Duganella dendranthematis: one gene and its partner. The protein of the gene in region 2 interacts with the protein of the main gene of each other region in a pairwise test. Links are inferred from orthologs where the notes say so. Each region holds a gene or a part of one and is shown on either strand. Other genes may lie near its edges.

The links. The genes of interacting proteins can lie anywhere in the genome.
Region 1: the proteins of ndk (region 2) and HH213_RS10750 interact in binary tests that used the Escherichia coli proteins (3 or more experiments, as listed by UniProt). The link is inferred for Duganella dendranthematis from one-to-one orthologs.

Annotation. Positions count from the first base shown.
Region 1 is NZ_CP051684.1:2,342,944-2,347,441, forward strand. Bases 1,418-4,187 are described here. They hold HH213_RS10750 (uracil-DNA glycosylase), read right to left. Parts: upstream 3,249-4,187; coding sequence 2,586-3,248; downstream 1,418-2,585. Other genes in these bases: HH213_RS10740 (tetratricopeptide repeat protein), read left to right, coding at 1,418-1,498; HH213_RS10745 (HupE/UreJ family protein), read left to right, coding at 1,495-2,610; HH213_RS10755 (LysR family transcriptional regulator), read left to right, coding at 3,352-4,187. Also shown: HH213_RS10735 (hypothetical protein), read left to right, coding at 1-250; more of HH213_RS10740, read left to right, coding at 335-1,417; more of HH213_RS10755, read left to right, coding at 4,188-4,242; HH213_RS10760 (hypothetical protein), read left to right, coding at 4,284-4,498. UniProt on the Escherichia coli protein: Excises uracil residues from the DNA which can arise as a result of misincorporation of dUMP residues by DNA polymerase or due to deamination of cytosine.
Region 2 is NZ_CP051684.1:495,194-500,978, forward strand. The notes cover bases 1,361-4,190. They hold ndk (nucleoside-diphosphate kinase), read right to left. Parts: upstream 3,065-4,190; coding sequence 2,657-3,064; downstream 1,361-2,656. Other genes in these bases: pilW (type IV pilus biogenesis/stability protein PilW), read right to left, coding at 1,361-1,414; rlmN (dual-specificity RNA methyltransferase RlmN), read right to left, coding at 1,414-2,586; HH213_RS02405 (Bax inhibitor-1/YccA family protein), read left to right, coding at 3,338-4,018; HH213_RS02410 (endonuclease/exonuclease/phosphatase family protein), read left to right, coding at 4,082-4,190. Outside these bases: HH213_RS02385 (RodZ domain-containing protein), read right to left, coding at 1-579; more of pilW, read right to left, coding at 593-1,360; more of HH213_RS02410, read left to right, coding at 4,191-4,777; pbpC (penicillin-binding protein 1C), read right to left, coding at 4,779-5,785. UniProt on the Escherichia coli protein: Major role in the synthesis of nucleoside triphosphates other than ATP. The ATP gamma phosphate is transferred to the NDP beta phosphate via a ping-pong mechanism, using a phosphorylated active-site intermediate.

The DNA of each region.
Region 1 (4,498 bases), 1.8 Mb from region 2 along the record:
GATCAAGATCCTGACGCTGGGCCTCGGTGCGCTGCTGGTGCTCAGCGCCTGCGGTGGCAGCAGCAGCCACTATGAATCGCCGACGCCGCCCGTTACGACGCCGCCGCCACCGGTCTCGATGGTGGATGCGTTCTTCACGGCGGTTCTGGCCATCATTGGTGACGGCAGCGAAACCACCACCGAGCCGCAAGCGATCGACAGCATCGTCGCCACCGCACCGGAAGATACCGAACCGGTCGTATTGAAGTAACCCGCAACCGAAAGGGTCTGACCCCGTGCGGGGTCAGACCCTGGCCTCCGCGGTCTGCGGGGTAAAAAGTGCCGAGGGCCCATCATGCACAAACTAATTCTGGCGCTGGCATGTTGCAGCGCCGCTGCCACCCAGGCAGCCCCCTACATTCCCGCCAGCGGCCAGCTGGTGGTGGAAACCGTGCCGCGCCGGGGCGACCCGGCGCAACAGGAATTGCGCCGCTTGCGCAGCCAGCTCAACGCCAGCCCGAACGACATTACCCTCGCCGCCACCATCGCGCGCCGCTACATCGCGCTGGCCCGCAGCGAAACCGATCCACGCTACCTGGGCTACGCGGAATCCGCACTCGCCCCCTGGTGGCAGCAAGCCGCGCCACCCACCGACGTCCGACTGCTGCGCGCCACACTCCTGCAAAGCACCCACCAATTCACGCCGGCGCTGGCCGACCTGAAAGCCGTGCTGGCGTCCGAACCGCAAAACGTCCAGGCCTGGCTGACGCAAGCCACCGTGCAAACCGTCCAAGGCGACTATTCCGGCGCCACCGTCAGCTGTGCGCGCGTGTCCGGCCTGTCGATCGAACTGGTGGGCATCACCTGCATCGCCAACATCGGCGCCGTCACCGGCAAGGCCGCAGCCAGCGAACAGCTGCTGGACCTGACGCTATCCCGCAGTTCCAACGCGCCGCAGGATTTGCGTGTCTGGGCACTGACGCTGCTGGCGGAAATGGCCCAGCGGCGCGGCGACGCAACAACGTCCGAAGCCCGCTTCCGCCGCGCACTGACGCTGAGTCCACGCGACAGCTATCTGCTGGGCGCCTACGCCGACCTGCTGCTGGAACAAAACCGCGCCGCCGACGTGCTGGAACTGCTGCGCGACCAGGAACGCATCGACGCGCTGCTGCTACGCCGCGCACTCGCCCTGCAACAAGCGGGCAAACAAAGCGCAATGCAAGCCGACGTCCGCGAACTGGCCGCGCGCTTCGACGCCGCCGCCCAACGCGGCGACACCGTCCACCAACGCGAACAAGCGCGCTTTGAACTGGTGCTGCGTCACGATGCCAAAACTGCGCTGGCCTTGGCCCGCAAAAACTGGGAAGTACAAAAAGAGCCCGCCGACATCCGCATCTATCTGCAAGCCGCTGTACAGGCACGCGCGGACGCCAGGCCGGTGATCGAATGGGTCGCCACCCATCACACCGAAGATGCCGCCGCCACGCGGCTGATTCACCAACTGCAAGCGGGGACATGATGAAACGATGGCTACTTGGTTTGCTGTTGTGCTGCGCCATGCTCCCAGCGTCCGCGCACAAACCCAGCGACAGTTATTTGTCGCTCGACGTGCAGGGCGAAAAGGTCAGCGGCCAGTGGGACATCGCGCTGCGCGACCTGGATTACGCCATCGGCCTTGACCAGAATGGCGACGGCAAGCTGACATGGGACGAAATCCGCACCCGCCACGCCGCGATTGCAGCCTACGCGCTGGAGCGCCTCAACCTGGCGACCGACGACGGCGCCTGTAGCGTACACACCGACCAGCAACTGATCGACGACCACACCGACGGCGCCTACAGCGTGCTGCGCTTTACCGCCACCTGCCCGTCGTCACCGGCCGCGCTGATCATCGGCTATCGGCTGTTCGCCGATCTCGATCCGCAGCACAAAGGGTTGCTGCGGCTGACGCATGCGGGCGTTACCTCCACCGCGATTTTCGAACCTAGCCATGCGCAACAACGCCTGTCGCTGGCGGCGCCGGACCAGTGGCGCCAGTTCAGCGCGTACGTCAAGGACGGTGTCTGGCATATCTGGATTGGCTACGACCACATCCTGTTCCTGCTGTCGTTGCTGCTGCCGGCCGTGCTGCTGGCGGCGCCGGCCAACAACCTGCGCGGTGCCTTCATCGACGTGCTGAAAGTGGTGACGGCGTTCACGCTGGCGCACTCGCTGACGTTGACGCTGGCCAGCCTGTCGCTGATATCGCTGCCTTCGCGACTGGTGGAATCGGCCATCGCCGCTTCGGTCATTCTGGCGGCGGTCAACAACGTCTACCCGCTGTTTAGGGGACGGCGGCCATGGGCTGCATTCGGTTTCGGCCTGATACATGGCTTCGGCTTTGCCAGCGTATTGATCGATCTCGGACTGCCAAAAGGCGCGCTGCTGGCGAGTCTATTTGGCTTTAACCTGGGCGTCGAAATTGGTCAGCTGTGCATCGTCGCCGTGTTCCTGCCGCTGGCGTTCCTGCTGCGCCGGACCCGGTTCTACCACCACCTGCTGACCGGCGGCTCCGCCGTCATCGCGCTGGTGGCGCTGGTGTGGTTCATCGAACGCGCGCTGGATATTCAAGCCCAGTGGATCGGCGTGTGACCATTGGCGGCCAGATAATCGTTCGCCCGCGAAAATGGCTTGCTGCCAAAGAAGCCTTTATGCGCGGAGAACGGCGAGGGATGCGGCGACGTAATCACTAGATGCTTGCCGCTGTCGATCAACGCGCGCTTGGCGATTGCATAGCTGCCCCACAAGATGAACACAATGCGCTCGCGCTGCTGCGACAGTGCGCGGATGGCGCTGTCGGTGAACGTCTCCCAGCCGTGATTGGCGTGCGAACCGGCTTCACGCGCACGCACTGTCAGCACGCTATTCAGCAAGAACACGCCCTGCTGCGCCCAGTCGCTGAGATCAGTCTGGCGACGATCGACACCCAGATCGTTATGCAGCTCCTGAAAAATATTCTGCAAGCTAGGCTGCGGTCGATTCCCCTCCGGCACCGAAAAACAAAAACCCATCGCGGCACCGGGCGTGTGATACGGGTCCTGGCCGAGGATCACGACTTTAACGTCATCGAACGGCGTCAAATCAAAGGCGCGGAAGATATTCTTGCCAGCCGGGCAGCACTGCGTCGCAGCATATTCGGCGCGGACGAACGACGTCAGCGATTCCCAATACGGCTGCTCAAACTCCCCCTGCAAGCGCTGCTTCCACGACTCCTCAATGCGTACACTCATGTGCGTTCCCGGACGATGCCACCGTTTTAGCGTTTCACTCCGGGCGAGTATAACGCCCTTGGCGTAAAATCCATGATTCATCACCGAACGCTACGGGACTACTTTGGACATCCGCTCGCTCCGCTATTTCGTCACCACCGTGCAGCTGAACAGCTTCACCCAAGCGGCTGAATCGATGTACGTCACCCAATCGACCATCAGCAAGATGGTGCGGCAACTGGAGGAGGAAGTCGGCGAGGCGCTGCTGATACGGCAAGGCCGCAAGCTGGTACTGACCGACGCCGGCCGCATCGTGTTTGAGCGCGGGCAGGAGATGCTCAACTCCATGCGCCTGCTGAACACGGAACTGCAAGACACCAAGGCCTTGCAGCGCGGCCACCTGACTGTCGGCATTCCGCCGATGATCAACCTGCTGTTCACGCCGGTGCTGAAGGCGTTCCGCGAACGGCATCCGGATATCGAACTGACGCTGCGCGAAGATACCGGCCAGGTCATCGAGCGGCTGGTGGCGACCGGCGAACTGGAACTCGGCATGACCGTGTCGCCGGTCGATCCGTCGCTGGATTTGCAATCGAAAGAAGTGGCCAAATTTCCCATCTGGGCCGTGGCCAAGCCGGACACCTTCCGCCGCAACGCGGCCACCATCAAGCTGTCCAATCTGGCGTCGATGCCGCTGGTGCTGCTCAAGGACGAATTTGCGTTGACGCGCGCCTTGCGCCAGGTCTTCCAGCAGCACGGACTGGAGCCGGTGATCGCGGCCCAAAGCGGCCAGTGGGATTGGTTGCTGTCGATGGCGTCGGCCGGCGTCGGCGTGGCCTTGCTGCCGGAGCCGTTCATTCACCGGCTCAACGGCGTCGAGGTGGCCGCGGTGCGCGTGGTCGAACCAGAGATCAGCTGGCGGCTGGCCCACATCTGGAACGGCCGCTACCTGTCGCACGCGGCACGCGCCTGGGTGGAGTTGTGCGCGACCATGCTGCCCGGCCACTGGTTGTAGTAACAAGCGCGTAGAATGGCGTCTTTAAAAAGGACACCGACATGAAGAAAACAGATTTGGCCAAGGCCGACGCCAAAAAGCTGATGGGCAAAATGGGCACGCCCGGCACCGCCTTTGGCAACGCCGGTACCGCCGTCGTCGACAAGCGCGAGCAGCGCAAACGCGACCAGGCGCTGGGCCTGGTGCCATTCGCCGTCAAACTGAATGATGAACTGGTAAAACGCCTGCACACTCTCGCCACCGAGCGCGGCCAGGA
Region 2 (5,785 bases):
GGTCGACTGCACCGGCGAGGCCTCCTCGCCCGGCTTGACCAGCGTGGTCTCGATCGGCGCCGAGGCTTCGACCGGCTTGGCTTCTTCCGCAGGGGCTTCCTTGCGCTGGAACAGCGAGGCCGGAATCAGACCGTTATGGTAAGCGTAAGCACCGGCGGCGCCCACCACGACCACCACTGCCAGTCCCACCAGCCAGCCGGCCGGCGAGGACGAACGTCCGGTCATCGACGGGAAGCGCGACTCCGAGAACGAGGCCGACAAATCCTTGCGCGGCACCACCACCTCGGGGGCAGGAGGCGCGGCCGCGTCGATCATCGCGACCAGCGGCGCCGCGTCCATCTTCAATACCTTGGCGTAGGCGCGCACAAAGCCGCGCGTGACCGCCATGTTGGGCAGCGCGGCGTAATCGCCGGCTTCCAATGCCTTCACCTGGCGTACCGCCAGCTTCAGTTGTTCCGCAATCTGTTCGACCGTCCAGCCCAGGGACTCGCGCTGGGACGCCAGTAATGCACCCGGCGTCGCCTTGCCGGTACTGGTGCTGCCCTGCTCTTGCGGCGGTTCTGCCCACTCAGAATTCATTGGTACCCCTGTTTCACTCATCAAACGCCCCACGTTGATAAGCAGCATACTCGGTCGAGCCGGAGTGGTGACGGCGCAATTGCGTCGCCCAGCCAGCCTCCGCATCCGTATCGCCCAGCTTATGCTGCACCTTAATCGCGAGCCACAGCACATCGGCCGTGAGACTCTCCATCTTTGCCACCTTGTTCAAACGGGTGATGAAGAAATTGGCGCGCACATAATCGCCCTTTTCAAAATATACCCGCGCCAGATTGGCGTTGGTGGCCGGCAGGTCAGGCGTCAACTGCAAGGCTTGCAGCAGATAACGCTCCGCGCTGGCGTAATCCTTGATCTTCAATGCGCACGAACCGGCGTTGTTCGCGGCACTGGCCGGCGAACGGTACGAGCGGTTGGCCAGGGCCGCATCAAACAGCGGCAACGCTTCCTTTACGCGGCCTTCCTGGCACAGGAAAGAACCGTAGTTGTTGGCCAGATCCGGGCTGGCCGGCGCCAGTTTGCGGGCGCGCACGAAGTTGTCTTCGGCCAGCGCGCGTTCGCCCATCTGCTGGTAAATCAGGCCGCGCATACCGTAACCGTCGGCGTAGGCCGGATCGGCCGCCAGCGCCAGCTTGACTTCATCCAGCGCCACCGGATACTGGCCCTGCTCGAAGTAGCCGATCGCCAGCTGCATGCGGATGTCCACCTTGCGCTGCAATGCCGTCTGGTCCGACGCGGTGGTCAGCTCGGCCTTGCCGCTATTGCCGTTCTGCGTGCCTGGCGAGGCGCAACCGGCCAGCGTCCCTGCCGCGCACAGGGCGACGAGACTGAGCCGGCTCCGCTGCGCCAGGAAGGTCATCAGGAATGGATCTCCACGATCTTGCCGAAGTTGGCGCCGAATTTTTGCTGGTACTCGGCCATTTTTTCCATCCGTTGCTGGACCTTGGTGCGGTCCTGCACTTCGCCGGCCAACTGGCCGCAGGCGGCGTCGATATCGTCGCCGCGCGTTTTGCGGATGGTGGTGACGATGCCGGCGTCCAGCAGCACCTGGGCGAAGGCGCTGATGCGCGGGTTCTTCGAGCGCAGCAGACCCGATTCCGGGAAGGGATTAAATGGAATCAGGTTGAATTTGCAGTTGACGCCGAACTCGGGATGCTGCACCAGCGCCACCAGTTCGCGCGCATGCTCGTCGCTGTCGTTGACGCCGTCGAGCATGCAGTACTCGAAAGTGATGAAGTCGCGCGGCGCAAACTCGATGTAGCGTTTGCAGGCCGCCATCAGCTCCTTCAGCGGGTACTTCTTGTTCAGCGGGATCAGGCCGTTGCGCAGCTCGTCGTTGGAGGCGTGCAGCGAGACGGCCAGGGCCACCGGCACTTCCTGCGACAGCTTGTCGATCATCGGCACCACGCCCGAAGTGGACAGGGTTACGCGGCGGCGCGACAGGCCGTAGGCGTTATCGTCCAGCATCAGCTTGAGCGCGGTGGCGGTCGGATCGAAATTCAGCAGCGGCTCGCCCATGCCCATCATGACCACATTGGTGATCTGGCGTTCGCCTTTCGGGCCGGGCTCGATGCCTTTGGTGCGGCGCAGTTCGAATTCCGCCATCCACAGCTGGCCGATGATCTCGCCCACGCTCAGGTTGCGGCTGAAGCCCTGCTTGCCGGTCGAGCAGAAACGGCAGTTGACGGCGCAACCGGCCTGGGTGGAGATGCACAGCGTGCCGCGGTTTTCTTCCGGGATGTACACGGTTTCGACCGCGTTGCCATTGCCGACATCGACCAGCCATTTGCGGGTGCCGTCGGTGGAGGTATGGTCGCTGATAATGGCCGGCGCCGCGATGTGGGCGCGGGTTTTCAGTTTATCGCGCAGCGACTTGGCCAGATCCGTCATGCTGTCGAAATCCGACGCGCCGAATTGATGGATCCAGCGCTGCAGTTGCTTGGCGCGGAACGGCTTCTCCCCCAACTCGGCGCAATAAGCGATAAGCTGCGCGGGATCGAAGTCCAGCAAGTTGGTCAGAGGTGCGTTCATATTCAGGTTCAAAACAGTACAAAAAAAGATACCGCTTCCGCGCGGGGCGCGGAAGCAGAATTACATCAAATTACTTACCGAAGAAGTAAGCGATTTCAACTTGGGCAGCTTCAACAGCGTCCGAGCCGTGAACGGCGTTAGCGTCGATCGAGTCGGCGAAATCAGCACGGATGGTGCCTTTGTCAGCCTTCTTAGGATCGGTCGCGCCCATCAGTTCGCGGTTTTTCAGGACGGCGTTTTCGCCTTCCAGTGCCTGGATCATGACTGGACCCGAAACCATGAAGTCCACCAGATCTTTGAAGAAGCCGCGCTCTTTGTGCGCGGCGTAGAAACCTTCAGCCTCTTCACGCGACAGCTGCTTCATTTGCGCAGCGACGATCTTCAGGCCAGCGTTCTCGAAGCGGCTGTAGATTTGGCCGATCACGTTTTTTGCAACTGCGTCTGGTTTGATGATCGACAGGGTGCGTTCGATTGCCATTTGAAAAACTCCAATAAAAAGAAAGGTTTAAAACGAAATTGATAATCCAATCAACCTTTGATTTTACCATAGAACACCCCACATTCCGAAACAAGGGCATAGATAAGCTTGCAATACGGCTACTATTTGCCCGTTTTTGGTGCCGGGAAACGCCCATGAAGGCAGATTAAGCCCGATTTAAGTGCAATAAAAGCAGGTTTTAAGGATTTCCCGACCCCGGCGTGCTATGCTTTTATCAAAGCAGTAAACTTTCATCCTTTAATGGAGGGCACTATGAACAACATGCAAAACACCTACGACCTGGCGGGAAGCCGTCGCCTGGTGCAGCACAACGTGCTGCGCAATACCTACTGGCTGCTGGCCCTGTCGATGGTGCCAACCATCTTCGGCGCGGTCATTGGCGTATCGCTGCACCTGCCGCTGAGCGGCGGCCTGATGGCGCTGGCCTTCCTGGCAATTGCCTTCGGCTTCATCTGGGGGATTGAAAAGAACAAGGATTCCGGCGTCGGCGTCGCCCTGCTGCTGGGCTTCACCTTCTTCATGGGCCTGTGGCTGACCCCACTGCTGTCGCGCATCCTGGGCTATTCGAACGGCGGCTTCCTGATCGCCACCGCGTTTGGCGGTACGGCGGCGGTGTTTGCGACGCTGGCGTCGATCGCCACCGTCTCCAAGCGTGATTTCTCGGGCATGGGCACGTGGCTGTTCGCCGGTGTGGTGATCCTGATCCTGGCGTCGCTGGCCAACATCTTCCTGCATATCCCGGCGCTGGCAATCGTGATCTCGGTGGTGGCGATTGGTATCTTCTCGGCCTATATCCTGTATGACGTGCAGCAGATCGTCAACGGCGGCGAGACCAACTACATCCGCGCCACGCTGAGCATCTACCTGGACGTGTACAACATCTTCACCAACCTGCTGTCGCTGCTGGGCATCTTTGGCGGCAACCGCAACTAAGCGTTAAGCATTCCCAGAAAGCCGGCCTCGCGCCGGCTTTTTTTATCGGCGCGCCGCGACGCCATGCGGGCGCTGGTGCGCTACCACGGCTTCGACCTGTGGGGCACGCAGGAAGGACCGGAAAACCAGTTGGCCGACCTGGATACACTGAATGAATATGCGCGCGTCGGTGTCGGCCGCGACGACGGCAAGCAGGCCGGCGAGCACTCGGCCATTTTTTATCGGCGTGAGCGTTTTGCACTGGAAGACCATGGCGATTTCTGGCTCAGCACCACGCCCGACAAACCCTCCATGGGCTGGGACGCGCGCTGCTGCAAACGCCTCGTGACCTGGGCAAAGTTGCGCGACAAGCCGAGTGGCCAGACGTTTGTAGTGCTGAATGCGCACTTCGACCACGAAGGCGTGATGGCGCGGCGCGAATCGGCGCGCCTGTTGGTGGAGCGCAGTCGCGCACTGGCCGGCAAGCTGCCGCTGATTGTGCTGGGCGATTTCAATAGCACGCCGGACAGCGAGGTGGTCGCCACCATCAGCGCCACCCTGCGCGACGCCAGGGCCATCAGCCAGATGCCCGCCTATGGGCCTTTAGAGACCTTCAACGACTTCGATATCAGCAAGCCGGCGCAGGAGCGTATCGACTACATCTTTCTCAGCCCGAAGTGGCAAGTGCTGCGCTACGCAGTGCTGACCGATTCGATGGAAGCGCGCTATCCGTCCGACCACTTCCCTGTCGCCGCGCGCCTGCGCTTGCCGGCGGATTGATTCACTCGGCAGACTTGTTGAGTCCCCGGACCTGGAAATGGGCGGTCGCGATCGGTTTTGCGTTGGCGTCGACCAGCGCCAGCTGGTGCTGGCCGGGAGTGGGGCGCCAGCTGTAGCTGCTGGCGGCCTGGCCTAGCGGCTCGCCGTCCAGCTGCCAGCTCAGGTTCTGCCCGCCCTGCGCCTGGAAGAATACGCGCTGGATGGCGTCCGGGATATCAGGATCAAGCGCAATGATGGCAGCTTCGCCTGGATACAAGATCTTCGGTGCGCGATGCAGGTCTTGCACCAGTGCGATCACCGGGCTTTCGGTGCCGGCGATGAACCATTCGTTGCGCGCCGCTTCCAGCGCCGGTTGATAGGCGACCTGCTGGCGCAACACGCCGGCCGGCGGCTTGGGTGCGCGGCTGGACTGGCCGCGATGCAGGTAGTCCATCACGTCGCGCCACACCGGCGCGGCGCCGCTGACGCCGGAAACGTCCCACATCGATTGGCCGTCAAAATTACCGACCCAGACCCCTACCGTGTATTTGTCGGTGTAGCCGACGCACCAGTTGTCGCGCATATCCTTGCTGGTGCCAGTCTTGACGGCGGCCCAGAAGGTGGTCGCCAGTTCGTTCTTCAGGCCGAAGGTGACGCTGCGCGCCGCGCGGTCGGCCAGGATGTCGCTGATGATGAAGCTGGCGCGCGCATCGAGTACGCGGCGTGGCGCGGCCGTGGCGGCAATCGCAGCTGCCTGCGGCGCCAGTGTCACCGCGCCATACATGCCGCCGTTGGCCAGCGTGCGATAGGCATTGCTCAGCTCCAGCAGCGACACCTCGGCCGATCCCAGCGCCAGCGAATAGCCATAGTATTCGGCCGGCCGCGTCAAACTGCTCAAGCCCACCTCGCGCAGGCGCTCGTGAAAACGCTCCATGCCCGTCATCACCAGCGTGCGCACGGCCGGTACGTTGAGTGAGCTGGCAAGGCTGGTGCGCACGCTGACGTAGCCTTTAAAATTCTTATCGTAGT